One region of the Shewanella sp. HL-SH8 genome, then DNA from elsewhere that is predicted to be linked to it. Evidence: predicted binding sites of a transcription regulator. Region 1 holds the regulator's gene; each other region holds the start of a gene.

The links. The regulator MetJ, encoded in region 1, represses methionine synthesis genes. The targets are predictions, from matches to a motif close to TAGACGTCTAGACGTCTA.
Region 2: the regulator MetJ is predicted to act here: its motif matches at 5,350-5,367, upstream of metK (methionine adenosyltransferase).
Region 3: the regulator MetJ is predicted to act here: its motif matches at 4,119-4,136, upstream of ACRWQN_RS09540 (cystathionine beta-lyase).
Region 4: the regulator MetJ is predicted to act here: its motif matches at 3,366-3,383, upstream of metH (methionine synthase).

What each region holds. Positions count from the first base shown of each region.
Region 1 covers NZ_CP195039.1:4,071,694-4,080,017, forward strand. The annotation lists gene metF (methylenetetrahydrofolate reductase) at 1-322, opposite strand, end outside; gene ACRWQN_RS18080 (bifunctional aspartate kinase/homoserine dehydrogenase II) at 588-2,981, opposite strand; gene metB (cystathionine gamma-synthase) at 3,003-4,175, opposite strand; gene metJ (met regulon transcriptional regulator MetJ) at 4,383-4,697, shown strand; gene ACRWQN_RS18095 (TSUP family transporter) at 4,871-5,602, shown strand; gene ACRWQN_RS18100 (pseudouridine synthase) at 5,627-6,568, opposite strand; gene ACRWQN_RS18105 (LON peptidase substrate-binding domain-containing protein) at 6,611-7,189, opposite strand; gene ACRWQN_RS18110 (alpha/beta hydrolase) at 7,357-8,324, opposite strand, start outside.
Region 2 covers NZ_CP195039.1:1,262,322-1,270,645, forward strand. The annotation lists gene ACRWQN_RS05660 (ABC transporter ATP-binding protein) at 1-375, shown strand, start outside; gene ACRWQN_RS05665 (Dyp-type peroxidase) at 496-1,434, shown strand; gene argR (transcriptional regulator ArgR) at 1,616-2,086, opposite strand; gene ACRWQN_RS05675 (META domain-containing protein) at 2,251-2,667, opposite strand; gene ACRWQN_RS05680 (hypothetical protein) at 2,766-3,056, shown strand; gene ACRWQN_RS05685 (GNAT family N-acetyltransferase) at 3,053-3,607, shown strand; gene ACRWQN_RS05690 (hypothetical protein) at 3,615-4,040, shown strand; gene metK (methionine adenosyltransferase) at 4,156-5,307, opposite strand; gene tkt (transketolase) at 5,794-7,788, shown strand; gene epd (erythrose-4-phosphate dehydrogenase) at 7,929-8,324, shown strand, end outside.
Region 3 covers NZ_CP195039.1:2,151,617-2,159,940, reverse strand. The annotation lists gene ACRWQN_RS09560 (marine proteobacterial sortase target protein) at 1-119, opposite strand, end outside; gene pdsO (sortase-associated OmpA-like protein PdsO) at 187-927, opposite strand; gene pdsR (proteobacterial dedicated sortase system response regulator) at 1,149-1,838, shown strand; gene pdsS (proteobacterial dedicated sortase system histidine kinase) at 1,844-4,069, shown strand; gene ACRWQN_RS09540 (cystathionine beta-lyase) at 4,172-5,362, shown strand; gene ACRWQN_RS09535 (CreA family protein) at 5,455-5,934, opposite strand; gene yegD (molecular chaperone) at 5,934-7,331, opposite strand; gene ACRWQN_RS09525 (substrate-binding periplasmic protein) at 7,669-8,324, opposite strand, start outside.
Region 4 covers NZ_CP195039.1:3,738,298-3,746,621, forward strand. The annotation lists gene cobT (nicotinate-nucleotide--dimethylbenzimidazole phosphoribosyltransferase) at 1-269, opposite strand, end outside; gene ACRWQN_RS16545 (FecCD family ABC transporter permease) at 345-1,427, opposite strand; gene ACRWQN_RS16550 (ABC transporter ATP-binding protein) at 1,424-2,287, opposite strand; cobalamin riboswitch at 2,453-2,583, opposite strand; gene ACRWQN_RS16555 (histidine phosphatase family protein) at 2,576-3,325, opposite strand; gene metH (methionine synthase) at 3,518-7,234, shown strand; gene ACRWQN_RS16565 (diguanylate cyclase domain-containing protein) at 7,421-8,324, opposite strand, start outside.

The DNA of each region.
Region 1 (8,324 bases):
AATTCCAATAATGTTTGGCAAGTTCAATCAGCTCTTCATCGCTGGCATCCACTAAGGTTAAATGCGGTGCTGCAATTAAATTAGTTTCACTTTGAATACGCTCAATAACACTGTGAGTGCGGTCGCGCACGCCTGAATTAGCACCGTAGGTTACCGATACAAATTTAGGGTTTAATGGTTCTAAACGACGAATAGAATTCCACAGAATGGTTTCCATTTCTGGTGTTGAAGGTGGAAAAAATTCAAATGACACGTTGATATCACTTAACTCAGATAGGCTCTGATTTAACGACTGTGAGTGCTGGGCGTGATGAAAAGCCATTTTATATTTCCTTCAACTGCTTCGATGCGAACATCGATGGATTTAATACTCGGATGATGACTGTCTATTACTTTACTGCGACTTCATAATGGACGTTTAGACGTCTATATGTCTATATAGTAATTTAACTGACCATGAAGTCAAGAATAAATATTCATTGAATACGTATAACCACGATGAAGAATGTTCAATTTGAAGATGAAAAAAAAGCAAGACTCAAAAGAGTCTTGCTTAATTGAACTGGGTTGTCGTCAAAGCAAAGTTATTATTCTTGCAATAAATCGCGACAAATATGCACTAGATCAGATTGAACAGCTGCCGCGGTGACTTCTCTACCCGCGCCTGGGCCACGTATAATCAGCGGATTACCTTGATAAAATGCACTGCGGATAACAAACACATTGTCGCCGGGCGTTAAATTGGCATAGGGATGATTACGGTCTACCCATTGAATGCCCACTTCAGCTTTCAATTTACCACCCACTTTATCTAATGCCGCCACATAACGTAGCACTTTATTTTGCTCTGCGGCGGCCACAAATTGCTGCAGCATTTCAGCATCAAGCTCATTAATGCGCTTTAAAAAGTCTGCTAATGTTAATTTAGCCAATGCTTCAGGCACTAATGAGTTTAGAGTAATGTCTTCTAACTCAATGGCTAAACCAATTTCACGCGCTAAAATAAGCAATTTTCGTTGCATATCTCGACCCGATAAATCATCACGGGGATCAGGTTCTGTAATCCCCAGCTCTTTCGCCTCAAGCACTAATTGAGAAAATGGTTTACTGCCATCATAGTTTTCAAATAACCAACATAAAGTACCTGAAAAAATACCGCCAACCGCTTCAATCGTGTCACCGCTATTACGTAAGTCATTTAACGCATGCTGAATAGGCAACCCAGCACCACAACTGGCGTTATAGCGCCAAAATAAACGTCGATTACACAGTTGCTGCTTTAGCTCTCGATAAAAAGGCAATGGTCCTGAACCCGCCAATTTATTAGCACTGACCACATGAATACCTTTAGCAAACAATTGTGGGTATTGTAAGGTCAAGGTGGCACTGGCACTGATATCAAGCGCGACTATCTCATCGCAAGACAGTTGCTCTAATTGGTCAAACAAACTGTCATAGGTCCATTCTGTACCTTGTTGCTCATATTGTTGCTGCCAGCTGTCTAAATTAACCCCAGCGTTATCAACAAAAGCCTTTTTAGAACTCACCAAACCGACTAATTCGACTGTGGCTTCTAAGTCTTTATTTAGCCCAAAACGAGCACGTTTAAATAAATCTATCCACGCCTCACCAATATTGCCTATACCTAGCAACAGTACGCCTATGCGCATTCTTGGGCCAGCACAGCGGCGATGTATTTTTTGAGTCAGTAAGCTAACCTGCCCCTGTGGCACTAATGTCACTAGGCTTAAGCCGTCTTGATAAACAGGTTTGGCATCACGACTTAGCAAACGGGCAAAGCTTTTACGATACAATTCTGCATCGGCACTGACCAAAGCCACTAGCCCCAAGTCGCATTGTGCCTGCAATTGCGTAATACCAAACTCAGCAGTTTGGGACACTAATAAAGACTGCACTTGCTTTTGCCTTTCTAATGTAAAGGCTAATTCATACTTATGTTGCGCCAATGACCAATAAGCCAATGGGGTTAAGCCCGCTTCGGTCAGTAATGTTAACAAAGGATCTATCGCTGCGGCGGCTTTAAAACTAAATAACACCACTTCATTTAAACTGGTTACCACAGGTGCACTAGCTGACGAACTATGGGGGGCAATCAATGTAAAATCAGTGTGAGAGGCATAGCTTGAGCGTACGGCTAAACTCACTTCGGTATTGAACAAAGGCTGTAATGTACGTGAATGCAATACTGGAGAGCCCAGTCTAGCTAATCGATCGGCTTCAGCCAAAGACATGCTTTTTAGCAGTTTGGCATCATTAATTTTATTCGGGTCAGCATTAAATACCCCTTCAACATCGGTCCAAATCGTTACCCGATCAATATCAGCCAAACTGGCAATTAATGTCGCGCTAAAATCAGAACCATTTCGCCCAAGCAATAGTGTTTCACCCTGACTATTAGCACAAATAAACCCTGTAATGACTAAACGCTCATTAGGATGAGCCGCTAATAAAGCCTGCACTTTGGCTCGCGACTCTTCTACCCGAATATTAGGCACAGCACCTTCGTCAGCGACAAGTATTGAACAGGCGTCTACATGGGATGACGCTACACCAGATTCACGTAATAACGCCGCCATTAATCTTGCCGACCAACGTTCACCAAAACTCACCACATGGCTAATTTGATATTCATTGCGCTGTTCAAGTGATAATAAGCTAATCAATTGTGACTTGTCGGTCGACAAGCGCTCACGTAAATCACGTGCTTGCTCATTAGATAATAATTGTTCGATTAAGGTTTGCTGATAGCCGATTAATACTTGTAGCTCTTCTTGCCATAGCTGACCGGTTTCACGCAAATTGAGCAGCTTATATAAAAAGTTGGTACTTTTACCTGCCGCTGAAACAACAATTAAGTCATCGCTGTGACCATGGGTCAGTAAAATGTGGGCGACTCGGCGATAACAATCCGCATCTGCAAGACTTGAACCACCAAATTTATGTAAATGACCACGCGCCATGTATTACTCCTTAAACGACAACTACAGCGCTGCGACTGCAGCTAATGCGGCTTTAATATCTGCCACTAAATCTTCACCATCTTCAATACCAACAGATAGTCTCAATAATGTATCTTTAACGCCAGCCTCAAAACGGGCTTGGGCATCCATTGCTCTATGGGTCATAGTCGCAGGAACGGCTATTAAACTTTCCACTCCGCCTAAACTTTCAGCAACACTGAACAAGGTTAACGCATCTAAGAATGCTACAACCTCTGCTTCGCCACCTTTTAGCTCGAAACTGAGCATAGCGCCAAAGCCTTTTTGCTGTTTTTTCGCAATTTCATGTCCAGGATGATCCGTTAATCCTGGATAATACACTTTTGCCACCACAGGGCTTTGACATAGCGCATCAACTATCTGTTTGGCATTGGCTTGATGTTCACGAATTCGCACTGCTAAAGTACGAATACCACGCAGAGTAAGGTAACTGTCAAACGCTGATCCCGTTAAGCCTAAGGTGTTTGACCACCAATGCAGTAACTCGCCGATGTCTGGATCTTTAGCTACAACAGCGCCGCCAACCACATCACTGTGACCATTGATATATTTGGTCGTGGAATGGATAACGATATCAGCCCCTAAATTTAAAGGCTGCTGCAAAATAGGTGATAAAAAGGTGTTATCCACGGTAACCAATGCGCCAACTTCTTTTGCTGCAGTAGCAATGGCGGCAATGTCGACCACACGCAGTAATGGATTAGACGGCGTTTCTAACCACACCATTTTGGGTTTTTTGGCAATGGCTTCTGCTAATGCTGCCGCGTTGGTTTGATCAACGATGGCCAATTTAAACTGACCTTTTTTGGCCAGGTTAGTAAATAAACGGTAACTACCTCCATAGCAATCATGTGGCACAACCAATAAATCGTCTGGGCCTAATAAATAGGTCACTAGCGTAATGGCAGCCATGCCAGTACAGGTTATCACTCCGGTAGCCCCTTGCTCTAATTTGGCTAAGGCTTCGCCTAAAATACAACGTGTTGGATTGCCTGAACGGCTGTAATCAAACTCACGCGGATTTTTATGGCCATCAAAAGAATAATTGGTCGATAAATAAATTGGCGGGACAACTGCACCATGTTGTGTGTCACTTTCAATCCCCTGTCGGACTGCGACAGTAGCATTGCTATGTTGTTTACAAGACTTGGTCATGATTGATTCCTAACATTACGAACACACAAAGAGATGTCTAGATGGCTAAATTTACCTAACTGAGCAGCTCAGGTCAACAAAAATAGACGTTTAGACGTCTAAACATAAAGAAATCTATTTGCAATGTGCACTAAAACACAGCAATAATTTGACTAGAAACTTTAAGGGTTTAAAATCTGCACCGTATTTAAAGTAAAGGGTGAGTTAATGACTGAGTGGAATGGCGACTATATTAGCCCATATGCCGAACACGGCAAGAAGAATGAACAAGTAAAAAAAATCACAGTTTCAATTCCGTTAAAAGTATTGAAAGTACTGACCGATGAGCGCACTCGTCGCCAGGTAAATAATTTACGTCACGCGACAAATAGTGAATTACTTTGCGAAGCTTTTTTACATGCTTACACGGGTCAACCATTGCCCGATGATCATGACTTATCAAAAGATGAGCCTGACAGCATTCCGCGTGAAGCGAAAGCATTGATGGACCAAATGGGTATTGAATGGGAAGATTTAGAGTAATTAATCACTTTTAAGTCATTTCACATCTGCTATTCATTCCATCAAGATGAATATCCTGCTTAGTCAGGGTAGTTATCTTGATGGAATTTTGTTTTTAGACACGATCAAACAATTGATATCAATCAATATACAAATACTTGTGTTGAAAAACGTTAGTTACTAAGAGTCATTGCATGCCATTCATTGATCCCACCACGTTATTACTCGCCTCAGTTATTATTTTTTGTGGCGCATTAACCCAAAGCTTAATCGGTTTCGGTTTAGCCGTAGTCGCCAGTCCCTTACTGTATATTATCGACCCACAGTTAGTGCCCGTTCCAGTGATTGTGATGGGGTTTGCAATTTCACTAATGACCTTATTCAGAGAGCGTAGCCATTTAGAATTTAATGGATTGCAATATGCGTTACTTGGCAGAGTTCCGGGTGGTTTTTTGGGCGCAAGCTTACTATTGCTCGCCCCTCAACCAATATTAGGACTAGCCATTGCTGCTATTGTATTTACAGCGGTTTTATTAAGTATTTTTAAATTATCCGCACCTGTGAATCGGATAACCTTATTTATTGCGGGTATTGTCTCAGGTATTTTTGGCAACATTGCCGCCATTGGTGGACCGCCAATGGCTATTTTGCTGGCCGGAAAAGATGCCAGCCAATTTAGGGCGGCACTATCAGCCTTTTTTATCTTCAGCTCGATGATCGCACTCGCTATTTTAGCTATAGTCGGTTTGGTTGAAGTAAAACACCTTTGGTTATCCTTGTTACTGCTACCATCCGTCATTGCAGGGTACATCATTGCAGGACGAATTGTTGGGCGAGTCGATAAAGATAAAACCCGCAAAGCAACGTTAATTTTGTGTACGCTGAGTGCATTACTGTTAACGATAAAGTCATTAGGTAGCCTTTAAAAGCCTTTGTTAACATAGCTTAAATCACATAGTGAGTCCTTCACAGCACCAATCATTAACTTCATGAGTGATTGGGTCAACAAACTGCAAACGCTGCGCTAATAACTGTAAAGGTTTGTCAAAATCATCTTCGCCTTTAGCCTGCAGTGTGGGATAAAAGCGGTCATGTAATAAAGGCATGCCTAAACTCTGCATGTGTACCCGTAATTGGTGGGTTTTACCGGTAACGGGTTCCAGTTCAAAAAGTCCTAGGTTATTGTTAATTTTGAGTAATGTAATCTCAGAATGACTATTACTAGGCCCGTCAACAATCTGCATGGTAAAACTAGGTATTCCACGTTCTAGCCGATTCTTAATGGTCCAATGATATGGCAACATCATCTGATTTAAGGCGAAGTCTTGTGGTAACTCGGCCACTGCTTGATAGGTTTTTTTAATTTTATCATCGAGAAAAAGTTGATGATAAGCATGTCGAGTCTCAGGATTTACCGTCATCAACATCACGCCAGCGGTGTCTTTATCAAGCCGATGAGCTGGGGCTATTGTGTCTATTCCAGTGCGAATACGTAAACGGTGTACTAAGCATTCATTCACATAATTACCACCAGGGGTAACCGGTAAAAAATGCGGTTTATAGACAATGATTTTATGGGAATCTTGATAAAGAATTTGCTCGGTAAAAGGCACTTTTTTTTCAACTGCAACTTCACGATAATAATAAACCCGTTTGGTTGCGGCATATTCACTTTGGCAATCAATTAATTGGCCATCTTGCCAATGTACTTTGCCCTCTTTAATCCGTTGATCCCACGCTGAGGGTGATATTTGTGGAAACTTATCAATTAAAAAAGCCAACACTGTTGGATAAACTGTAGAGGATTCACTCGTGCGAGGTAAGACAACATAGGATGGCTGCGCCGCGATAGCGCCAGTAACTAAAAGTGACTCGTGAGTAGATTTCGACATAAAATTATCAGGGTACCGAATAGATACCCTTATATTATCAGGTTATACATCAACATGGGATTTTAGTAATTGCAGGACAAAGTCCATGGTTTTGTGACAATTGGGCTGATCTACCAAACGTAACTTATCACGACTATACATGGGCAAAACCTCTAACCAACGCTGGCTTACCCAAGTGGCGTCTTCTAAATGAATTTGTGAATACAAACCAAGTAAATCAGGGTTAACTTCATAAAACTGTTCAAGCGCTGCACTGATAATTTCAAACTTACCCACTATCGGCTCATGGCGCCAATTCTGACAAGGTAGAGTCCGTGCTATCCATACGCCATTGTGCTGTTTAGCTGCCGATAATACTTTTAAGCGTTGCTTACCTTCTAACACAATACTCAGCGACTTATCTTCTAGTTGGTGAAAGTCGATAATTTCACACTCGGTAATACTGCGATAACAGGGCAGTTCACTTTTAGCCTTTAGCGCTGCCATGGCTAAACCGTATTCACCTTTAAGCACTGATGCCACCAGCGCCAATTCAGCAGGAAAAGCAACCCTAAACTCGAGCCGGCCATTTGGCAACAACACCGCATCTTGTATCAGTAAAGCCATTTCACGTGTTTGCATTTTCGCCTCCAACACCATCAAGGTGAAGCACCAAAAAAGCGAGCATCAATAAGATGCTGCTCCATATCAGTGTAGTCAACGATGAAAAAACCAACAGTAAATTAAGATAAATTAATGCTAATGTACGACTGAAAATGCAACTTACTTTGTTCCACAATACCAGTAATTTACCAAGCCTCAAGATGATCCATTACGGTACCATTGGCCACAATAGTTGCTAACTCATCAGCTAACTTTTGGCTCTGTTTAATACTTGTTTGCCAATAATCAATCCGAGATTGGGTATCAAGATGCTTAAAATCTTCACGATCTGGAATTTTGCCATAGGGTAGCGAGGCAATAAATTCAGCCGATGGCGCCAGAATGAGCGCGTTGTGATAATTACTGCGGGCCTTACGCCATATCAGTGACTTATCAAACCAACCTGGGCTCATATGCGGGTAAAAATGTGGATATAAGGTTAAGCCACTTTCTTTGGGTAGGGGTAAATCAAAATGATAATCGGTAATGCCACCATCGTAATACTTACCTTTTGGCAGACCATCAATGTCGCGCACTGGATCAAGTAATAATGGAATTGAACCGGTGGCGAGCAGTGCCTGGCGAATATTATTTTCAGTCAGTGCCATTTGCTTGGTTGGTAGGTCTTTTAAGCGCCCAAACGGAGATGCGGCATCTTTATGGCTCAGTAAAATACGTTCAAAATGCCATGCAATACTTTTACGGTTAACGCTATTACTGGCCGCAGCTAAGGCCAAACCAATGGCAATGCCCACCTTAGACTGGCTGCTATTCACATGACGGGCTCGACAGGCAATAATATGATCCCGAAATATCGGGTTAGCAATAATATCCGTCCCCGCTTTATCGCCTAAAATACCATCAACCACACCCTGCACTTGTTGAGTGACTTGCTCTCTGGTGGGCACATCGTCATAACGCTGAGTGATATAAAAATGTTCTAATCGCTCATAGGCTGCTAAAGGGTTGTCTTGTCCTAAACATGCTAAACGCCATGCACCGGAAGAGGCTCCCAGCATATATAACGGATCTTGACGGTCCTTAAAAAACTCACCAAAAATATACTTGTCTAACCCTGCAATACCAATCCACTTAGGACCACCTGAAGCCGCTA
Region 2 (8,324 bases), 1.5 Mb from region 1:
TTGGCTGAAGACCTTTATGCTTACCCTACAGACCGTTATGTTGCTGAGTTTTTAGGTGCTGGAAATTATTTACCAATAAAGGTAACAAATAGTCAGCAAGTATCATCACCAATTGGTTTACTCCAAAGTAGTGCGGCTATAAATTATCCTGTAGATTATCAAGGGCACTTATTGCTTAGACCGCAACAAGTTGAACTGGTTGCTGATGATAATGGCGTCGCCACTATCGTGGATAGAAGGTTTTTAGGAACGGTTTGTCATTATTGGGTCAAAGTTGAAGAGCATTGTTTGGAAGTAAAAAGCCAAATGTTACAGTTATCGCCAGGGCAAAAAGTTAATTTATTTGCACCAACGCACCCCTTGGTTATTTTTTGATTTGTGTTATTGAAAAATTATTTTATGATGATTATAAGAGTTTCAATTGATTGAACACTGAATTAAATCGTTCAGTTTAAGTCTTCCTTTCCGATAACAATCTAGGTGGTTTGTTTCAATATGGATAATCAGGTTATGCCGCGCGAGCAATTAGGGATATGTGCTGAAGGTAATTTACATAGTATTTATTTGATGTTTAATGCCAATGACGGCGTTGAAGATAAACTGCGTCCTTCGATTGCTAATGTAGCGCAATATATCTATGAGCTAACAGATCAATATGCTGATAGTGCCTTTAATGGCTTTGTTGGTATTGGGGCTAATTTTTGGGACACATATTATCCACAGGCCCGCCCCGCACTGTTAAAACCTTTCCCTGCAATGAATGAGGGTAACCGTGATGCGCCGGCTATCGAATATGACTTATTTATTCATATTCGTTGTGACCGTTTCGATATTTTGCATCTGGTAGCCAATGAAATTAACCAAATGTTTGAAGACTTGGTTGAGCTGATTGATGAGGAGCGCGGTTTCCGTTTTATGGATAGCCGAGATTTAACTGGCTTTGTTGATGGTACTGAAAATCCTAAAGGTCGTCATCGTCAACAGGTGGCTTTGGTGGCAGAGGAAGATCCTGAATTTAAGTCAGGTAGCTATATCCATGTACAGAAATTTGCTCACAACTTAAGTAAGTGGCAACGTTTGCCTGTTAAGAAGCAAGAAGATATTTTCGGCCGGACTAAACAAGATGATATTGAATATGAATCTGCCGATAAGCCGTTAACCAGCCATACCAAACGGGTTAATTTAAAAGATGCTGATGGCAATACTATGGAAATTTTACGTCAAAGTATGCCATACGGCTCAGTTAAAGAGCAGGGACTGATGTTTATCTCTAGCTGCAAGACACCTGATAACTTTGAGCAAATGCTACGTAGCATGATTTATGGTGATGGGCATGGTAACCATGACCATTTAATGCTGTTTACTAAAGCATTAACCGGGTCATCTTTTTTTGCACCTTCATTGGATTTTCTCACCCAGTGGGAAGAAGAGTAATGTCTACGGTAGATGAGTAGCAGCTGTCATTAATAATGATTATTAGCCGTCGCTGTTAACAAAAATACCCAATAAAAAAGCAATGCCAAAGCATTGCTTTTTTATTGGGTATTTAGTGGCAAGCATTGATATTTCGGGATTCAATGATAGCCAACAGCTGCTTTTTAGTATAACTAAGCAGTTACTCAGTGAAGTTAAACAGAGACTTAACCGTTTCAAGCGTATCATCAATTGTTTTGATGCTTGAAGGGCTAATAAAGATAGTATCGTCACCGGCAATAGTGCCTAGAATACCCTCAGGTTTGCCTATTGAGTCCAATAGTCGTGCAATTAACTGGGCTGCTCCAGGGCTGGTACGTACCACTATCATGGCTTGGTTATGGTCAACATCAAGTACCAAGTTCTTCAGCGGGCTGCCAGCTGTAGGCACGCCTAATTCAGCGGGTAAGCAATAGACCATTTCTTGTTTGGCATTACGGGTTCTTACTGCGCCAAATTTGCTCAGCATTCGCGATACTTTAGATTGGTTAATATTGCCAAATCCTTCAGCCTGAAGCGCATTAACGATTTCACTTTGGCTGCCAAAGCGTTCTTCTTTTAAGATTGCTTTAAATGTTCTGACCAGATCATCCTGATTTTTATTGGTTGGCATATTGTATTTTCTTCTTATAGTTGTTATTCAAAAAAACGCTACATTTTGAATAGAAATGAATCTTGAGTCAAGAAAAGTCCATTTTTTGTGAATATAAATTCAATTTAAAGCACTGTGTGAAGTGTAGTAAATAGTTTACTTAGTCACAAGTTGGGAAGGTTAAGCTATTTGTTTAATTTGCTTAGCACCATAATGGTTTGGCCGCTTTTATTGACTAAACGTAACTTATTTTGATTAAGCTTGGCGCTATAAACTAAAGGTAGTGCTTGCATCACTCTTTGTTCTTGTACCATGAGTGCTTCGATACAAGCTTTGCGGGTTGAGCCCGCGGGTGAAAGCGTCAGCAAATCATTTTTAAGTGAATATTGACCCATAAATGGATTACAACTAGTGTTGCCTGTTAACTGACCGTTGTCAGAAAAAACTAATTTTGCAGGACTGTAATCAATAGTTGGTTCTGACAGCACGGATTCAATATGCCACTGGCCAACAAGTGTTGTGGTGTTATCAATATCTGAATAACTTTGGCATGCGCTTAATGAAAAAATAACTGCTGCGGCGCCTAAAAAATGCTTTATCATGTTTACTGTATTTGCCTAAATTGCTTCAATTGAAGCTATTCTACTTGATACTGTGTCAAAGTGATAACACGTCATCGGCCTATTAGTGAGAAATCGATATGATTAAATGGTTAAAAGGGCTTCATTACTTAGGGTCATTACTGTTATTTGCGGGCAGCTATTTACTGATTTTTACCGAATCTAGCCAGCGTGCTCAGGGAATGTTGATGGTGGCGAGCCTTATTGGCCTAGGTTTAACAATGATGACGCCCTATCCTGTAGCATTAGTCATCGAATGGGCTAAAAAACAAGATACTGCTTTAGCTAAGCCTCCGTCAGTTGAAAGTGATAAAGCTGAAGCACCTAAATCTGAAAATTCCCCATCCGACAAGCCGCAGGAAAAAGAGTGATTCTATATCGCAAAGCCAATCTCGCGGATGTCTCGCAGTTAGTCGAGCTAGAACGCACCCATGTTAATGCTGAGCTAGGCCAGTTTGATCCCAGTCTTCAAGGGCAGGCTTTAACGGCTGCGCAAGTGACTTTATTAATCAATCAACATTGGATCATGCTGGCGCTAGATAACCAGCAGATTGTCGGTTACGTTATTGCTGCTAAATGGGACTTCTTTGCTAAACAAGCACTGTACCAAAAAATAATTCAAAAGCTGCCGCAATTAGACATTGAACGTGATGGTGTTAAATTAGCGCTTACTCAAACCAATAGTTGTCAATATGGACCAATATGGATAGCTGAACAGTATCGTGGCCAAGGCATTTTTGCTCACTTAGTTAATCATATTGCCGAGGCGGTGAGCAGCAAGGTTAGATATTTAGTTGCCTATATTGCTGAAGATAATAGCCGTTCCTTCAGTGCCCATACTCAATATGCCGATATGCAAGTTGTCGATTTCTTTAGTTTTCAACAGCGTGATTTTTACTTGTTAGTTCGAGTGATTTATTGAGATAAAAATGCTGAATATACCGCCTAAATTTGATGAGTTGTTTGCGCCTTATCTTGGATTGCGTTTGAGTGCATTCGATAACGCCAAATTAGTTGTCGCTGTGCTAGCGCAACATCAATATAAATATCATGCCGCTGAGATAATATTAATCACCAATAACACGGTTCACTCGACACCGCGTTATGCCATTAAGTGGTTAGGGTTAAGTGATAATCAAGAAAGTGATGGCTGTGATAATGAATGTCATGAGATGGATTATTGCTGGATAGATTGTGGCAAGATAAATCAATATGAAGTAGGATTTAGCCTAATTGATCCCATAGATGTACAAGGCAGCAATATTCAAGTCGTGAACACAATCACTGTACCGATTATGACCATGCAGCAAATCGGTTTTATGTGCGCCGAAAGCGCTCATTTTGATCACTGCTGATTGCCGATTACATTAGCGCTCCATTTTTGCGACGTGTAGATTTAACGGCTCTTGGAATGCAGACAATAAAAAACCGCCTTAATGGCGGTTTTTTAATTTAGGCTAACAGTATTGATTATAAACCTGCATCAGCACGTAAAATTTCAGCTTTATCAGTTGCTTCCCATGGGAACTCACTGCGGCCAAAGTGGCCATAAGCCGCAGTCTTTTGGTAGATAGGGCGAGCCAAATCTAACATTGCAGTTAAGCCATATGGACGTAACTCGAAATGTTGACGCACTAACTTGATCAGTAGCTCTTCTGATACTTTACCTGTGCCAAATGTTTCAATGCTAATTGAAGTCGGCTCTGCAACACCAATGGCATAAGACACTTGTAACTCACAGCGATCAGCTAACCCAGCAGCGACGATGTTTTTAGCCACATAACGCGCAGCATAAGCCGCACTACGGTCAACTTTTGATGGATCTTTACCCGAAAAAGCGCCGCCACCATGACGAGCCATGCCGCCATAGGTATCTACGATGATTTTACGACCGGTTAAACCACAATCGCCAACAGGACCACCAATAACAAAACGACCAGTAGGGTTAATAAAGTATTTAGTATCTTTAGTTAACCAGTGTGAAGGCAATACTGGTTTGATGATGGTTTCCATCACAGCTTCAATTAAATCAGCCTGTTTAACTTCTTCTTTATGTTGGGTTGATAACACAACTGCATCAATACCGACAATTTTGCCATCGTTATAAGCAAAGGTGATTTGGCTTTTTGCATCAGGGCGTAACCAAGGTAAGGTGCCATCTTTACGCACTTCTGATTGACGTTTAACTAATTTGTGCGCGTAAGTAATAGGTGCAGGCATTAACACATCAGTTTCGTTACTCGCATAACCAAACATTAATCCTTGGTCGCCAGCACCTTGCTCAGCAGGATCGCTTCGGTCAACACCTTGGTTAATATCAGGAGATTGCTTACCAATTGCATTCAAAACTGCACAGGAATCAGCGTCAAAACCCATATCAGAATGAGTATAACCAATGTCACGCACGGTTTTACGAGCAATTTCTTCGATATCAACCCAAGCAGAAGTGGTCACTTCGCCACCCACTAATACCATGCCTGTTTTGACATAGGTTTCACACGCAACACGAGCTTTTGGGTCTTGCTCAAGTATTGCGTCTAATACCGCATCAGAAATCTGATCGGCGATTTTATCTGGATGACCTTCTGAAACTGATTCAGAAGTGAACAAGTGCTTTGCCATAGTCGGAAATCTCATCGTTTGCTGATAAAAAATATAAATTTATATACGTCTAGACGTCTATTCTAGTCGAAATTGATTTTGATAACACCCCACTATACGAATTAAAGCGTAGAATTGTGCAATGTTTCATGAAAATGTTAAACAGCAAGATAAGCTGTTTGCTATTCTGTGTAATTAACGTGATGAAATTTAAGGTTTAAGTGACATTTCGAACGTGAGGTTTTAACGTAACTGTATACATAATTAGACAATATAAACCCAATAAATAAATTACCTGAACCAATAATGTCCGCTTTGATGGAAGCTTAATGCCACTATTTAAGCTGCTATATTAAGCCAATTTATGGCAATTATTGCGCTTTATTAGCCAATCTGATGTTTGAATTGATACACACGAAAAATATTAATTTGCGTCGCGCCGCCTAGTAGGGGAAAATATGTCTCCACAATTGCCCGCTAGACCTCATTAAACAAGCAGGAGAGAGCATGTCATCTCGTAAAGAACTCGCAAACGCAATTCGTGCGTTAAGTATGGATGCCGTTCAAAAAGCCAATTCTGGACACCCAGGCGCACCAATGGGTATGGCAGATATTGCTGAAGTATTATGGAATGATTTCCTAAAGCATAATCCAACCAACCCTAACTGGGCTGACCGTGACCGCTTTATTTTATCTAATGGCCATGGCTCAATGCTTATTTACTCTCTATTACATCTTTCGGGTTATGAGCTTCCAATTGAAGAGCTTAAAAATTTCCGTCAGTTGCACTCTAAAACGCCTGGTCACCCTGAATATGGTTATACCCCTGGTGTTGAAACCACCACGGGTCCATTAGGTGCAGGTATCAGTAATGCCGTTGGTATGGCGATTGCTGAGAAAACCTTAGCGGCACAGTTTAACCGTGATGGCCACGATATCGTTGATCACTTCACTTACTGTTTCTTAGGCGACGGTTGTTTAATGGAAGGCATTTCACATGAAGCCTGTTCATTAGCTGGCACATTAGGTTTAGGTAAACTAATTACATTCTGGGATGACAACGGTATTTCTATCGATGGTCACGTTGAAGGTTGGTTTACTGACGATACGCCTAAGCGTTTTGAAGCATACGGTTGGCATGTTATTGCTGATGTTGACGGTCATAATCCTGATGCAATCCGCGCCGCAATTGAACAAGCTAAGTCTGTAACTGATAAGCCTACAATGATCTGTTGTAAAACAATTATTGGTTTTGGTTCACCGAATAAATCGGGTAGCCATGATTGTCACGGCGCACCATTAGGTGATGCAGAAATTGCAGCGGCTCGCGAATTCTTAAACTGGCCACATGCTCCTTTTGACATTCCATCAGATGTTTATGCTGGTTGGGATGCTAAGCATAAAGGTGTGGCTAATGAGTCATTATGGAATGACAAATTTGCTGAATACAAAGTGGCTCACCCAGCATTAGCGGCAGAGTTTGAACGTCGTGTCTTAAACGGTGATTTACCGGCAGACTTTGAAGCAAAAGCACAAGCATTTATTCAAGAATGCCAAGATAAAGCTGAAGGCATTGCAAGTCGTAAAGCATCACAAAATGCAATTGGTTTCTTTGGTGCTATGTTACCTGAGTTACTTGGTGGTAGCGCAGACTTAGCGGGTTCAAACCTTACGCTATGGTCAGGTTCAAAAGGTATTCAAGACGATGCAGCCGGTAACTACATTTATTACGGTGTGCGTGAGTTTGGTATGAGTGGCATTATGAATGGCGCCTCATTACACGGCGGCTTCATCAATTACGGCGCAACTTTCATGATGTTTATGGAATACGCACGTAATGCGGTACGTATGTCTGCATTAATGGGTATTCAGAACATTTTCGTTTATACCCATGACTCAATCGGTCAAGGTGAAGATGGCCCAACTCACCAACCTGTTGAGCAATTAGCTAACTTACGTATGACACCTAACATGACTGTATGGCGTCCATGTGATGCTGCTGAAACAGCAGTATCTTGGAAGTCTGCAATTGAAACTCGCAAATCGCCAACGTCTTTAATTTTTAGCCGTCAAGGTCTTAAGGCTCAAGCGCGTAGCGCTGAGCAATTAGCCAATGTCGCTAAAGGTGGTTATGTGCTGCTTGATTGTGAAGGCGCTGCGGACGTTATCTTAATTGCTACCGGTTCAGAAGTGCAGTTAGCGGTTGATTCTGCTGCAGCATTAACTGTCGATGGCATCAAAGTACGCGTAGTGTCTATGCCGTCGACCAATGTGTTTGACAAGCAAGATGCAGCTTACAAAGAGTCTGTATTACCTCGATCTGTGACTAAACGCGTAGCAATTGAAGCGGCTCATGTTGATTTCTGGCATAAGTATGTTGGCTTTGATGGCGATGTTGTCGGCATGACAACCTTCGGCGAGTCAGCACCGGGTGGCGACTTATTGAAGCACTTTGGCTTCACCGTTGATAATGTGGTTAGCAAAGTCAAAGCACTGGCTTAAAAACATGATCCACGATTGACTCAAATTAGCGCTTATATGTTAAGTGCTTAATTGTGTATAATATGGCGGCCGACACTTTATGTGTTGGCCGTTTTTTATTTTTCTGCCTTAATAATCTCTCTCTTTATGCTGGGAATGGAATGATTCGAGTTGCAATAAATGGTTATGGTCGTATTGGTCGCTCCATTCTGAGGGCGTTATATGAATCAGGGAAGCGTGACCAAATTCAAATAGTTGCGATTAACGAACTCGCAAAACCCGACGCTATTCGTCATCTTACCCAATACGATACAACCCATGGTCGTTTTAAACATCAGGTCAGCTTAAAAGACAATCATCTTATTATTGGTGATGATGCCATTCTATTGCTTAATCAGTCTGACCCAAGTCAACTACCTTGGGCTGAACTGGATATCGATATTGTTTATGAAGCGACGGGTAGCTTAAATGATCGTCAAGAATGTGAAGTGCATATTCAAGCAGGTGCTAAACAAGTCCTTATTTCTCATCCTTCTTCTCCCGATGTTGATGGCACT
Region 3 (8,324 bases), 1.9 Mb from region 1:
TCAGCCTCATTTGTGATAGTTCGATTCGAGTATGTATCTTGTGATGCTAGGCTCAAATAGGGAAAGCTGAAATAACATACACTGACTAAATACAACCAAAAGGGCAATTTTACAAACATAACATCTCCTTCGCGGCATGGTATTCATGCCGCTAACTAAGTCCATAAAGTGGAACAAACGGTTAAATTAATTGGCGGCTAATTGCGCACTTTCTGGAATAAGCGTTAATGTTACTCGGCGATCGAAAAAATCATTTTCAAAATTCTGATCTGGATGCATTGGCGCGCTGGCACCATAGGCCTGACCTTGTAAACGTGACTTATCAATTCCTTGCGCCACAATGTAGTTGGTCACTTCAATTAAGCGCTGCTCTGATAACGCCTGATTAAAATCATCATTCCCACGGCGATCGGCAAAGCCCATTAAATCAACATTCAGCTCAGGCATTGATGCCATCATGTAAGCCACATTATCTAACTGTTGCTTAAACAAAGGTTCAATGAGGCTTGAACCGGTTTTAAATTGCACATTCATTCCCACACCTAATTCAGCTAAGGTTTGCTTTTGATGCGCTTGAAGTCGAGCAAGCTCTGATTTCACCTCTTCTAAGGACTGTTGTTGTTGGTTCATTTGTGCAATTTTTTGGCTAGTCTCATTAATTTCATATTGCTGCTGCGATAATAAAGATTGTTGTGCTTCAATCTCAGAATCATCACCGACAGACTTACCAATTAATGAGCCTGTTAATGCGCCAATAAAAGCACCAATGGGTCCACCAACCACGGCACCCAATATAATGCCTGAGCTTAAGCCAACAAGTTCTTCAGTATTTTCACGTTCTGGTATTGTGTTGCTTTGAGCGCCATAGCTTATGTTACTAAACAGTACTGATGAGATAACGGCGATAGCGACTAGTTGCTTTTTCATAATGACATTCCTGTTTTTAATATTGATAAATGAGTTGTTCGACATGAGTCCTCGACTCGATGAAACTATTAAACAACACAGAAATGGCTATTTATGGGTTTAAAAATGGCAATCTTATGTTCAATTGTGGCAACAAAATGGCAATTGATTTGGAAGCCTTTAACCCGTTATAAATTGCTGTATAGTCACAACAATAAACAGATTATGGAATTAGCTGATTAATGAAACGCATCGCGATTGTTGAAGATGAAGCCGCTATCCGCGACAACTACAAAGAAGTGCTACAGCAACAAGGCTACAGTGTACAAGCCTACCCTAACCGTCCAACGGCTATGTTAGCCTTCAATGCTCGCCTGCCCGATTTAGCCATCATTGATATTGGCCTTGGAGGTGAAATTGATGGCGGCTTTACTCTATGCCAATCCTTACGCGCCATGTCGAGTAGCTTGCCGATTATCTTTCTTACCGCACGAAGTGGCGATTTTGATACTGTTTGTGGTCTAAGGTTAGGCGCTGATGACTATCTAACCAAGGATGTCAGTTTCCCGCATTTATTGGCGCGTATTGCCGCATTATTTCGCCGTTCAGAATTAATCGGTTCAAGCCCGATTGAAGATAATCTAATGACACGCAATCACTTGCAAATTGACGGCAATCGCATACAGGTCACTTGGAAGTTACAGCCGATTGAATTGACCGTTACCGAGTTTTGGATGGTACACGCCATGGCTAAACACCCAGGACATGTCCGCAGCCGTCAGGATTTAATGCAAGAAGCGAAAATTTATGTCGATGACAGCACCATTACGTCCCATGTAAAGCGGATCAGAAAGAAGTTTTTAGCCATAGACAGTGAATTTGACTGTATCGATACTGTATATGGTATGGGTTATCGCTGGGACAGCTTGTAAGGAAGATGTTCAATATGTATTTGCCATTAGGCCTAAGGGCTAAAGTGATTATACTGTCACTATTTTTACTCTGCCTACCTTGGCTTGGGTATGAATATGTATGGGAAATGGAAAAGTACTTGCGCCATGGACAAGAGAAAACCTTAGAAGGTACCACTCAAGCGTTGGCAACAGCACTTCATGAACGCCCTAAACTGTTTGATAATCAAGCCAGCTTTTTAACCCAAGTCCAAAAGGGCCGCGACTTGTATGCTTATCCATTATCGGGCCCAATTCAACTTGACGGAAAGTTAGAAGACTGGCAATTGTACAGTCACCGTAAGTTATATTATGGAAAAGAACACATTGTTTATCAAAAAAATGCACAACAAGACATAGACCTTAACTTTACCCATATGGTGGGTAAATATGCTGGTTATCTTTATGGCTTTTTTGAGGTTAATGACTCCCAAGTTATTTATCGCAGTAAAAATAGCTTAAGGGTCGACAGGAACGATCACTTAGTGATTGCTACGCTTGCGCCCGATAATTTATTTAGGCGCTATGTCATTGCCAATACCAAGGATGGCTGGTTAAGCGCTTATCAGTTACCTCAAGATCCAACACAATCAATGCCGGTCATCCCTGAGAATCGTATTCAAGGCCAATGGCAGAAAACCCCTAATGGATACAATATTGAGTTTCGTATTCCGTTAGACATGATTGGCAGTAAACTCGGATTCGCTATTCATAATGTGGATGACAATGAGACGCGCAATTTAATTAATATTGTCGGCACTTCAGCCACCAACTCGGTAGCAGAATTAGGCACAGTTCTGGTGCCTTCGCCTGAAATAGAAAGTATTGTTAAAGGTATGGGCCACAACAGCTCACGCATTTGGGTGGTCGATAATCATGGCAGAGTGTTAGCGCGTTCAGGTGATATTCGCACATCAAGTAATACCTGGGATGCTGATTTAGATGACGCCCAGACTGAAAGCTCTTGGGCACACTTCCATAAACAATACTTATTACCCTTATATTATAAAATTCTCACTAGACCGCCACAGGACTTTATCGATTCATTACAGGACTCAACTGAATTAAGTGGTAGCCATATTGAAAATGCCCTAGTAGGTAAACAGGCTTCAACCTGGCGATTAACCCCAGACAGTAAAGCGGTCGTATTAGCGGCTGCGAGCCCTATTTGGATTGATGACAAGGTGATGGGGGCTGTTATAGCCGAAGAAACTACTCACGGTATCCGTAGCTTGCGTAATCGGGCACTGGAAAAGCTATTTAACGTTATTCTTACGATTATGAGCATGGGTACATTAGCATTATTCATTTTTGCATCGAGCATCTCTAGTCGTATTCGCCGCTTACGAGATCAGGCGGAATTAGCTATAGACAGCCAGGGACGTGTCAGAAATCAAATCACTCCGTCAAGAAATCGAGATGAAATAGGTGATTTATCACGAAGCTTTGCCAATATTGTCGGCAGACTCGGTCAATATACTCACTATTTAGAAAACATGTCATCGCGGCTATCACATGAACTTCGTACCCCTGTTGCAGTTGTTCGAAGCTCTTTAGAGCACCTCAGCAATCAAAACCTAGATCAAGCAAGTCAAAAATATGTCAATAGGGCGCAGGATGGTGTCAATCGATTACATCTGATTTTAAATAACTTAACTGAGGCAACTAATCTCGAAGCCAGCTTATCACATGCTGAACGCAGCACATTTCCCTTAAAAAAGGTTATCGGTGGCTGTATGCAAGGTTATCAGATGACCTACCCAGAGCAGCGTTTTAACGTATTTATTGAAGATAAACTTATGTTGTGTAATGGCGTTCCAGAATACATTGCCCAATTAATGGATAAACTCATTAGTAATGCCATTGAATTTAGCCAGCCAGATAGTGCTATTAGTGTCAGCTTAAATCAATATCATAAACAGGCGATTCTAAAAATAACTAATATCGGACCAAAATTACCTGAAAACATGAGCGAGCAGATTTTTGAATCTATGGTGTCAATAAGGCCACAAATTCCCACCAACAAACCCCATCTTGGTTTAGGCTTGTATATTGCAAGATTAGTAACTGATTTTCACCATGGCACCATTAAAGCGAGCAATGTCAGCTGTGTAATAGAAGATGACATTAACAAAACGACACTTCAAGCGGATGAGATACATCAAAGTGGCGTTGAGTTTTGTTTAACATTACCCATAGTGGAAACGACATAAGCCATTTTGCCTATGTAGCCGATATTATCTATCTCTCGCCTCTTTCATTTAGCCGTATAGATGTTAGGATGGCTAAATAGGTTTTTAGTGGATGAATTAATAATGAATAAACACGGTAAACAAGCAACCCAAATAGTCAGTTTAGGTCGAGATAAAAAATACACTAAAGGCATTATTAATCCGCCGGTATTTAGAGCATCTACAGTGGTGTTTGACACCATGGATGACATGCGTTTTGCCATTAAAAATAAGACCAATGGCGAGTTATTCTATGGTCGTCGTGGTACGCCAACCCATTTTGCCTTTCAAGAAGCCATTGCAGAACTTGAAGGCGGCTTTGGCACGGCGTTATATCCATCCGGTGCAGGAGCGATTAGTGCGGCACTATTATCATTTTTAAAAAGTGGCGATCACTTATTAATGGTCGACACCGCCTATGAACCCACACGTGATTTATGCGACAAAATGCTCGCCGGATTTGGCATCGAAACGAGCTATTATGATCCTATGATTGGTGCAGGCATACGTGATCTCATTCGCCCAAATACTAAGGTACTCTTCCTTGAGTCGCCAGGGTCGATCACCATGGAAGTACAAGATGTGCCGACGCTGAGTCGCATCGCCCATGAACATAATATCGTTGTGATGCTGGATAATACTTGGGCTTCACCGATTAATTCTAGACCATTCGAAATGGGTGTGGATATCTCTATTCAAGCGGCGACTAAATACATTGTCGGTCATTCAGATGTGATGATGGGTACCGCAACGGCAAACGAGGTTCACTGGCCACAATTACGTGAAAACAGCTATTTAATGGGACAAACAACTTCGCCAGATGATGTATTTTTAGCGGCCAGAGGGTTACGTACCCTAGGAGTCCGTATGGCCCAGCACCATAAAAATGGACTTGAAGTCGCCAATTGGTTAGCAAAGCGTCCCGAGGTTGACCATGTCAGACATCCTGCTTTTGAAACATGCCCAGGTCATGAATTCTTTAAGCGTGACTTTACCAGCGCGAATGGCTTATTTTCATTTGTTTTAAAAGATGGCGATCTTAGAAGCATTACCGCTTTTGTCGAAAACATGCAGCATTTTAAAATGGGCTTTTCGTGGGGCGGCTTTGAAAGCTTAATTTTGGGTGTTTTCGGTATTGATAAAATAAGATCTGCAACCCAATGGGATAGCAGTAAGCCACTTATTCGTTTACATATCGGCTTGGAGGACTCAGAGGATTTAATTGCCGATCTTGAACGTGCTTTTGAACGTTACAATCAGGCTATCGCTAAGTAACCACTGCTCGAGATAATAAACGCTTATAAAATAGGCCGCACAAATATTGATATTGGTGCGGCCTATTTTGTCATTCTACATAAGTGTGGACACTAATTTTGACTATCAACCTTCAATGCATTCCATGCCTGCGTTCCATAAAGCGGCACAGTTGATAAAGCATGCTTATGGCTGCCGTTAGTTTCTTTAGTGGAATAAGATAAATACAATAAAGTTTGATTTTCTTTATCCAAAATACGTCTCACTTTTAAGCTTTTAAATAAAATACTTAACGACTCTTTAAAGACCACTTCACCGCCTTTACTGGTATCTATGTCTGCTAAATCATTTGCTGAAATAGGTCCAGTTTGACGACAACTAATGCTCATATCTGAAGGGTCGGCAAAATCTAAATCTGCTTTAATGCGACTAATATGACAAGTCACTCCTGGTATTTTAGGGTCATGTTTTGCATCAATAATCACATCTTTAGTGGTAAATAATCCTAAACTGACCTTACCGACATCGTCACTGCAGCTCATCATTAATCCACTGAGTGCGACTAAAGCGACTAATTTCACGTTAATATTCATTAAGCTTCCTTAAAATATTGTTGCGCCATACGAGTTAACCCTGCGGTAACAGAACCAAAGTGATCCCCCACCACCACTTGTGCTTGAGGATACACTTTAGCAATTTGTTTGTATATTGCAGGGCTTCTTGCCGTACCGCCAGTAATATAAACAATATCAGGGCTTTCTAACGCCTTACCCTGATCATCAAGACTATTCATAGCCTGGCGCATTAATTGACTGACTTTATCCAGTGACGGCGCAATGGCTTGCTCAAATAGCTCGACACTGACGTCGATAGTTAACTGTTTTTCCACAAATGACAATTCAGCTTTATGAACGGGTGAATCGGTTAACGCCACTTTAGCGATCTCCGCTTGGCGCACAACCTGAAAACTCATCTGATTTTTTTGAATGGTCAATAAACGCTGCAGTAATTCAGGTTGCTCGGCACCATTGATCAAGGTTTCGATTAATCTCTTGCTGGATAAATGATAGAAATCACGCTGGGCGCTAATATCATTCACGGCAACGGCATTCCAAAATAAATTTGAAGGTATAGGCTTACCATCTAACATAGCACTGCCACTGCCAAAACTTGGCATAAAGCCTTGCATAGCAAGCGCAATATCAAGGTCATTACCGCCGATACGCTGTCCGCTGTGCCCCAAACAGTCTTGATCTCGCTGTATGTTACTCATTAATTCAGGGCCCATTTTTACTAACGAGCAATCTGTAGTACCACCACCAACGCCGACAACTAATACATTGGCAGGTTTGTTAAGGGTTGATTCAAAATCCATTCCAGCGGCAAGCGGCTCAAATAGAAAACCCACCGAGGTAAAACCGGCTCTTTTAGCCGCTAAGGTTAAAATGGCCTCAGCTTGTTGATTACTTTGTTCGCCGCCAATACCTTGAAAGTTAACTGGGCGGCCAATCATGGCATGGGTAGCCGTATTTAAGCCTTTAGCAGTTAACTGTTGATCTATACGTTGTTTAACGTGTTGCATCATCAAGGTAACAATATCTTCAAACAAAGCCACTTGTTCAGCTCTCAGTCCTGTAGCCCCCAGAAAAGACTTGGGTGAACGGACATAAAAACCTTCCTCAGGCATTTCAAGATAAGCATCAATAGCGGCCTGACCGACAAACACTGTAGGTTCATCAATCAATAAATCGAGTTCATGTCGAATTATTTTCGCCCGCATTAATTGTGAACTGCGTAAATGAGAAAATTCAGCTTTCAAGGCTTCAGGCAAACCATTATAAACAGCCTCAGCTATCAGCTCACGATCCATGGCATAGAGCGTAGAGGGTAAATAATTAGAATTTTCACTAAGGGGTATTAACTCTATTTTCTCATTGATCCAAGCACCAATTGAACAATTAGCACTGCCATAATCGAAACCCACTATCATGAATAAACTCGCTTAAAAAAATCAAACGAACAAACTACCACATTCACACCGAAAATGGATATTTTTTAGTTTGAAGATAGATTGAGTGGTGGATTTTAAAACATTAACAGGATCTAAATATAACGAGGAAGGAAGACTGGCGTAAGTCGATAACATTGTATCTATCTAGGTAGGCAAATATCGCTCTTGGCATTTGTGCTGATAACCAAGGTGAGTTAAGCGCCAACTAAATAGCCATAAACAAAATATTCCACTGCAAACAATAATAATACTGTTTACTAGAAAGTTAAGTTGCGGGATAACATGACTTAACCGCTGAACAATCAATTGATGATAATTAGTTTGGCTGAGGAAGCAGTAATTGATATTGCTCTTTACATGCTTGATTAATATAGACGCCAACTTGAGCCTCTAAAATGGGCGTGTTGGAGAATTGAAAGTCTTGGCTATTTATTTCAGGGTGATTAAATAAGTAATCAGGGAATTGGTTAGAAAAAACTAAGTCCACTCGCTTATGTTTAAGCATTTTAAACCCCTGTTCAACCGATTCAATAGGCACCATATTAAGGCCGGCATTAATAAATTGCCGATGAAAATCCCCTTCTCGTTTGTAGCGCATAATGGCTAAACTTTTTCCTTTCAGCTCAGATAAGTCATCCCAAGAAAATGGCGTATTCTCCTTCAGACGAAATAAACCTAACACAACTTTCTGTTGGCTCAACGGCACAAAATAAGCTTGTTGAGACTCAGGAGGCGGAAAAAAGCTCAAACACCAACGGCCAGATTGAACTTGCAGCTGCGCTCTGGCCGGAGGTAAAAATAATGGTTTGACCTTAAAATCATAATGGCCGGAAATAAGTTGGCTTAATAATGAAAAGTTAATGCCATGGTCGTCGACATCCATGGTGGTGAAAGGTGGATAATCAACCGCAATGACCTCATGTTCACCGATACTTTGAGCAATGTTAACTTCATCATTAACAACCGTGTTTT
Region 4 (8,324 bases), 330 kb from region 1:
ACAAAATTAGCCACCATTTGGCTGGTGACTTCACTTGGGGCAATAGACACGCCGTACTTAGCAATACCGTGGTCGCCGGCAAACACCAATAAACCTGGCTGGTTAATATGTAATTTTGTGGCTGTAGGATCACATGAAAACTGTATTTGAGCGATTTGCTTAACTAATACTTCCAGTAAGCCTAGGGATCCCTGAGGTTTAGTTTTTTTATCAATCTTATGTTGGATCATAGCATCAAACTGATGAGTAACCGGCACAACGGTAAACATAACCACTCCTCGTCAGGGTAATCACTGACAAATCAAAAAACGTCATTAACACTCAAGCTATTATTAACTCAGCTATTAGCGCCTGTGCCGTAGAATAAATAAGAAAAATACACTGCCAATGGCTGCGGTAATAATACCTACTGGTAACTCTTGATTGCCTAAAATACAACGAGCGACAACATCAATCCAAACCATAAACAGCCCGCCTATAATGGCCGTTACTACCATAGGCTGGCGTCCTGGAAATAGTAAACGCACACAATGGGGGATCATCAAACCAACAAATCCAATGCCACCACAACTTGCGACTAAAATGGCGGTGATCAACGAGCACAATAACAACATATTTAAACGCAGTTTGGCGACATTAACCCCTAGGGTATGCGCGGTTTCATCACCGGCTTGCAGCGCAACAATTTGACGTTTAAATACTAAAATAATGACTAAACTACTGGCCACAATGACACTGGGTAATACCACGCCAGCCCAACTAGCTTTAGCAAAGCTGCCTAATGTCCAAAACAGCACTGAGGCAGTGGCTTGCGGGCTTGAAAAATACAGCACTAGACTCGTTAAGGAACCAAATAAAAATGATGTAGCCACACCTGATAACAACATCCGCTCAATTTGGCTACTGCGTCCTAAACCAGACAAACTCAACACCAGCAGTACTGACAAACTTGCGCCCGCAAATGCGCCTATAGGCAGGAGTAAATTTTGCCAACTCCACCAAGCGAGTTGCCCAGAAGAAAGCGCAAGTAAATCAGCCTGCGCAAATAAGCCGCTTGATAGCAGGCTAAAGACCACCACAGCGCCAAATGATGCACCAGAACTAATGCCAAACAAATACGGGTCGGCTAATGGATTGCGGGTAACTGTTTGCAATACGCTGCCCGCTAAGGCCAAGCCAGCTCCAGCAACAAAAGCCAGCATAATACGCGGAAAACGCAGTTCAAATACAATCCGTTCAGTAATGCTTGCGGGATGAAAGACCAAGTCATCTTGCCAAGGCCGTCGTTGAATGATCGCCGATAACACATCGGTAAAGTTGATACTGGCGGCACCAAAGCTGGCCGCAGCAATCGGGCTCATTGCTGCCAATATAGCCAATATAAGCAGAAAAAATTGGTAGCGACGGTGCTCTTTAACTGGGCTCATGATTGAACCTCGCACTCACTTGAGGTTAATCCATTATCAGCAAGCACTTTCACCTGTTTCTTGGGCACATAACCATAAAAATAATTGATCAGTGGTTTAGTATGTTGCGGATGTTTTTTAACTTCGCAGCACACTTCAAACACGCCGCCGATTTGCGCTTCTGTTAGTACCTCTGTTGGACAGCCCTGTGCTACCAGCAGGCCCTTATTGAGTAGTAAAAGGTGGTCGCACATTGCACTTGCCAGGTTTAAATCATGAATAGAGGCAATGACCGTAATACCTAAACTTTTCACTAATTCTAAAATTTGAATTTGATAACGAATATCTAAATGATTAGTTGGCTCATCTAAAATCAGTAATTGCGGACGCTGCACTATCGCTCGAGCAATCAAAGCTCGTTGTTTTTCACCACCCGATAATTGGCCATATTGCAAAAACGCTTTATCAGTTAACCCCACTTTATTGATGGCATCATTAATAAGCTGATTATCTTCGGCGGTATAGCCATCAAACATACCTTTATGCGGTGTTAAACCCATTGCAATTAATTGACTGGTATTCATATCAAAAAACTGCGGAGTATCTTGTTGGACTACGGCAACTTGAGTGGCAAAAGCTTTTCCATGAAATTGACTAATATCTTGACCAAATAAGGATATTGTTCCGCGACTTGGGGTAATGTAGCGATATAAACAGCGCAGTAAACTCGATTTACCCGCACCATTTGGGCCAATAATTCCAAGCATTTTATTGGCTGTAAGGCTAAAACTAATATCAGCTAAAATTTGAGTATCATCATGTCGCCAACTCAGCTGATTAACCACTAAAGCAGGTATCGATGCTGATGAATTAGCGGCCATTAGCGCTTCAACACTTTGGGAATTCACAAATCACGCCCTCGACAATGGCTTGATTTACGATTAAGTAAGCCAAGCATAAACAAGCCGAAGTTAACTTGATGGCTGATAGGGGAAGCACGAACAAGATCAAACATACACGCTCCGCTGAGTATCCCGCTCAGGCGTAAAAATGAATAGTGACAAGCTGGTATCTGACTTTTGCTGGCCACAGACATAAATATGCAGGACAAACAATCACAGTTGCGGGGACAGTTCGGGCTTACCCGATTCCCAATACTCAACACTATATTAAAACGGCTCTATTTTGGTGGTTAATGATGGCCAGTTCAATCTAAAACTGATCTTTTCAAAACATAAGCTGCCTTGTGTGGCCATTTGTAAGTCATCTGCATCAATAAATACATCAACTGTCATCAACGCGGCATAGGGTAATTGTAATTGCGTAAACACACCAGCCTGCCCTTCAGCACCTAACAGTTGTGCAATAATGCAACGCATTACCCCGCCATGGGTCACAACAAGTGCTTGATTGGGTAATTCACTTGCAAGAGTTTCATTGGTCAATTTTGCAGTGGCAAAAGGCTCATCCTGAACATCACCGTCAATCGAATTCAGCATCTGACTAATAATTTTCACTAATACCTGCTTCACTCGGGCACTAAAATCAACTAAGTGCTCACCTCCTGGTGGCGTGTTGTCATGCAGCCAAGGGTTTGCCCAGTATGCATCTAATTGCGCTTGATGTAGCTTATATAATGCCTGCCAGGTTTGACCATCCCATTGGCCAAAATCAATTTCTTGTAAACTGTCTAATAGGGTTATGGGCAACTGGTGTTGTTTTGCGATAAGGTCACTAAACACAGCGCAACGCCTCAACGGGGATGAATACACAATAGCAGGGCATAGCGCTAAGCTATTAAAAGCTTGTTGCATTTGTATTTGACCTTGCTCAGACAAGGCTACATCTGTTTTACCGCGCAGGATCTCACCGCCAAGGCAGTGACCATGGCGCAGGAATACCAATTGAAGATGTTTCATGGTTTTCTGCCTTGCCCTGAAGATAACAACTCGCGTATTATGGACGTCTATACGTATAAATGTCCAAACAAAATTCTGTTTATTGAGAGCCAGCTATTCATTATTTACCCATTAACTCTCAATAAAATAGCTAGTTAGATAAATATGTCACGATTAAGTTAACGTGCCACTGCATTAAAAAGGTAATCCGTTATGACCAAGTCAACTTCCTACAGTCAAGTGCTTGAACAACTGACAAACACGCTAAAAGAGCGAATTGTCATTCTCGATGGTGCTATGGGTACCATGATCCAAGACTACAAGTTGGAAGAAGAAGATTACCGTGGTGACAGATTTAAAGACTGGCATTGCGACGTCAAAGGCAACAATGACATGTTGGTCCTTAGCCAACGTCAAATCATTAAAGATATTCATACTAAGTATCTGCTAGCCGGTGCTGACATTATTGAAACCAACACCTTTAACGCTACCACCATTGCTATGGCTGACTACGATATGCAGTCGCTATCGGCTGAAATTAATTTAGAAGGTGCCCGGGTTGCTCGCGAAGCAGCCGATGAAGTGGCCGCGCAAACGGGTTATGCCCGCTATGTAGCGGGTGTGCTTGGTCCAACCAATCGCACCTGCTCAATCAGCCCAGATGTAAACGACCCTAGCTTTCGTAACGTTAGCTTTGATGAGTTAGTTGATGTTTATGTTGAGTCAACCACAGCCTTAATTGAAGGCGGCGCCGACATCATTATGGTTGAAACCATCTTTGATACCTTAAACGCCAAAGCCGCCTTATTTGCCATTGAGAAAGTATTTGATCAACTTGGCGATCGCTTGCCAGTAATGATTTCAGGCACAATTACCGATGCATCTGGTCGCACATTGACCGGCCAAACCACTGAAGGTTTTTACAATTCACTGCGTCATATCAAGCCATTATCTATCGGTCTTAACTGTGCATTAGGCCCAAAAGAACTGCGCCCTTATGTTGAAGAGTTATCCCGTATTGCTGAATGTTTTGTGTCTGCTCACCCTAACGCCGGTTTGCCGAACGAGTTTGGCGGTTACGATGAAACTCCAGAGGAGATGGCTGAAGTCATTAGTGATTGGGCCCGTGAAGGCATGCTGAATATTGTAGGCGGATGTTGTGGCAGCACACCCGCTCATATCCAAACAATACGAGAATCGGTAATAAATCACGAGCCACGCCAGATACCTGAAATTCCGGTAGCTTGTCGTTTGTCAGGGCTTGAGCCATTAACCATTGATGGTAACTCACTCTTTGTTAACGTCGGCGAACGAGCCAACGTCACCGGCTCAGCTAAATTCTTACGCCTCATTAAAGAAGAAAAATTTGAAGAAGCGTTAGATGTGGTGCGCGAACAGGTTGAAAATGGCGCACAAATAATCGGCGTCAACATGGATGAAGGCATGCTAGACGGTGCCGAGTCGATGAAAAAGTTCTTAAACTTAATCGCTTCAGAGCCCGATATTTCCCGCGTACCGATTATGATCGACTCATCAAAATGGGAAGTGATTGAAGCCGGCCTTAAGTGTGTTCAAGGCAAGTCAATTGTTAACTCAATTTCGATGAAAGAAGGCGAAGAAGCCTTTATCAAACAAGCCACTCTAGTCAAACGCTACGGCGCTGCAGCGATTGTGATGGCCTTTGATGAAGATGGCCAGGCTGATACGCGCGAACGTAAAACTCAAATTTGTACCCGTGCCTATCGCTTATTAGTTGATGTGGTCGGCTTTCCCCCTGAAGACATTATTTTTGACCCGAACATTTTTGCCATTGCTACCGGTATTGATGAGCACGACAATTATGCGGTCGATTTTATCGAATCAATTAAAGACATTAAAGCCACCTTACCCTATGCGATGATTTCTGGCGGCGTGTCAAACGTGTCATTTTCATTCCGTGGCAACAACCCAGTGCGCGAAGCCATTCATGCGGTGTTCTTATACCATGCGATCCAAGCGGGTATGGACATGGGCATTGTTAACGCTGGCCAACTAGCCATTTATGATGACATTGATGCCGATTTAAAAGAAAAGGTCGAAAACGTGGTTCAGAACCTGCCCTGCCCGGTTGCAGATTCAACCAACACAGAACAGTTATTAGATGTGGCTGAAAAGTACCGTGGCGACGGCACTCAAGTGGCTAAAAAAGAAGATTTAGCATGGCGCAGTTGGCCAGTCGAAAAACGTTTATCGCATGCCTTAGTCAAAGGTATCACCGAATTTATTGATGAAGACACCGAAGCAGCAAGGCTTCAAGCAGCACGTCCACTTGATGTTATTGAAGGGCCGCTGATGGACGGCATGAATGTGGTCGGCGACTTATTTGGTGCAGGTAAAATGTTCTTGCCACAAGTGGTTAAATCCGCTCGAGTGATGAAAAAAGCAGTTGCTTTTTTAAACCCGTATATTGAACTAGAAAAAGTTGAAGGCCAATCAAACGGCCGTATCTTAATGGTGACGGTTAAAGGTGATGTGCATGATATTGGTAAAAATATTGTTGGCGTTGTCTTGGCTTGTAACGGTTATGAAGTGGTTGACTTGGGCGTGATGGTATCGGTTGATAAAATTCTTGAAGCGGTGAAAGAGCATAATATCGATATCATTGGCATGTCAGGCTTAATTACCCCAAGCCTTGATGAAATGGTACATAACGTCAAAACCTTCCACCGTGAAGGCCTGACCATTCCAGCCATTATTGGCGGAGCGACATGTTCTAAAATTCACACGGCGGTAAAAATTGCGCCACATTATCCGCACGGCGCCATTTATATTGCCGATGCCTCGCGCGCAGTGCCTATGGTTTCTAAGCTGATTAACAATGAAACACGCCAGGCGACTATTGATGCAGAATATGCCGAATATGATGTCATGCGTGAAAAACGTTTATCGCAAACTAAACGTAAAACCATTGTGCCAATTGAGGTTGCCCGCGAAAATCGCTGTAAACATGATTGGGAAAACTACACTCCATTCACGCCCAATGTTTTAGGCCGTCAAGTGTTTGATGATTATCCACTGGAAGATTTAGTCGAGCGTATCGATTGGACACCATTCTTTAGAAGCTGGGAACTTCACGGCCGCTATCCAGATATTTTAGAGGATAAAGTCGTCGGTGAAGAAGCGCGTAAATTATTTGTTGATGGTAAAGCCATGCTTGAAACCATCATCAGTGAAAAGTGGCTAACGGCTAAAGCGGTAATAGGTTTATTCCCTGCTAATACAGTCAACCATGACGATATTGAACTGTATACCGATGAAAGCCGAACCACAGTAGAAATGACTACTCATCACTTGCGTATGCAATTAGATCGAGTTGGCAACGACAACTTCTGTTTATCGGACTTTGTTGCGCCAAAAGATTCTGGTGTCGCAGATTACATGGGTGGCTTTGCCGTCACTGCGGGCCATGGCATTGATGAGCATGTGGCACGCTTTGAAGCCAATCACGATGACTACAATGCCATTATGCTTAAATGCCTTGCAGATCGCTTAGCTGAAGCGTTTGCTGAACGCATGCATGAGCGGGTACGCAAAGAGTTTTGGGGATATGCGGCTGATGAAGTACTAGATAACGAATCCATCATTCGTGAGAAATACAAAGGTATACGCCCAGCACCAGGTTATCCGGCGTGCCCTGATCATACTGAAAAAGGCCTATTGTGGGATTTACTTAAACCCGATGAAACCATTGGTTTAAATATTACCGAAAGTTATGCGATGTTCCCCACAGCTGCAGTATCCGGTTGGTACTTTGCCCATCCGAAATCCCGCTATTTTGGGGTCACTAACATTGGTAAAGACCAAGTAGAAGATTATGCCAAACGTAAAGGCATGAGCTTAGCCGAAGCCGAGCGTTGGTTATCACCTGTACTTGACTACGATACAGAGTAATCATTACTTTATAACCTTAAACAGCTCTCTTTACTCTCAAAAGTTACTCATAGCAGGCCGATACACAGGCCTGCTATTATTTCACTATTGATCAATCATCGAATAATTGAAACGGTAATGTTTATCAAACGAACTCTCTAAGTTATAACAATACCTGGATAGACTAGCAGAGAGCATTAAACTAGGTTAATTCTGTTGCGCAATAAAACCAAATCTATCGACATTCAACTCTTGCAAACTAGCGGTCTGAGAAGTATTAACTTGCTGAATGGGTTGCTTCAAGACACGTTCTGCTTGTTGCATTAATATTTGCCAACTATGGTCATTGTCTGACTGCATCGCAAAACCAATGTTGATATTAACTCTCTGGTCATCGTGCAATGGTTTAATGACTAAATTAGCCACTTTCTCTTTTAATCTAACGGTTAACCGTTGCAATTGATCCGTTGAAGTCTCTTCAAACAACAAGACAAACTTATTATCATGATGTCTGAAAATCCCGCTATTAATATGAGCCGTAAACTGTAAAACACTGGCGACATGCTTAACAACACTATCACTACCACCGTAGCCATATTGTTCACTTATATGAGGTAGTGAATCAATTTCAACAATCATAATGGCCATGGGGGCATTTTGATAAAGACCTAACTCAAAAACTTGTTTGGCTCGATGGGGTAAAGCTTGGCGATTTAACAACCCTGTTAATAGATCAACCTGAGTCACATCTTGCAATTTGAGTTGTTGTTGACGATATACAATTAAACAACACGATAATGTTATTAAGATTAAAAAAGTGAACACAGTCAAAGTACCTGACGATTGTAAAACGCGATTCCCCGCAGCACTTAAGGTTAATTGTTTATCAAAAGCTACAAATATAAATCGAACAAATTGTTGTCCAAAAAATATCAATTCTGCAAACAGAAAAGGGTAATAAATAGCGTGAAGCTTTCTAGATTTAGCCGCCAATATAATGGTCAAAACAGTACAGATATTAATAAGCATTAACAAAGGATATATATAAAGCAACCTAGATGTCAGTGACTCTAAAAAGCCTGGGACGTAATGCATTAAAAACACAATTACA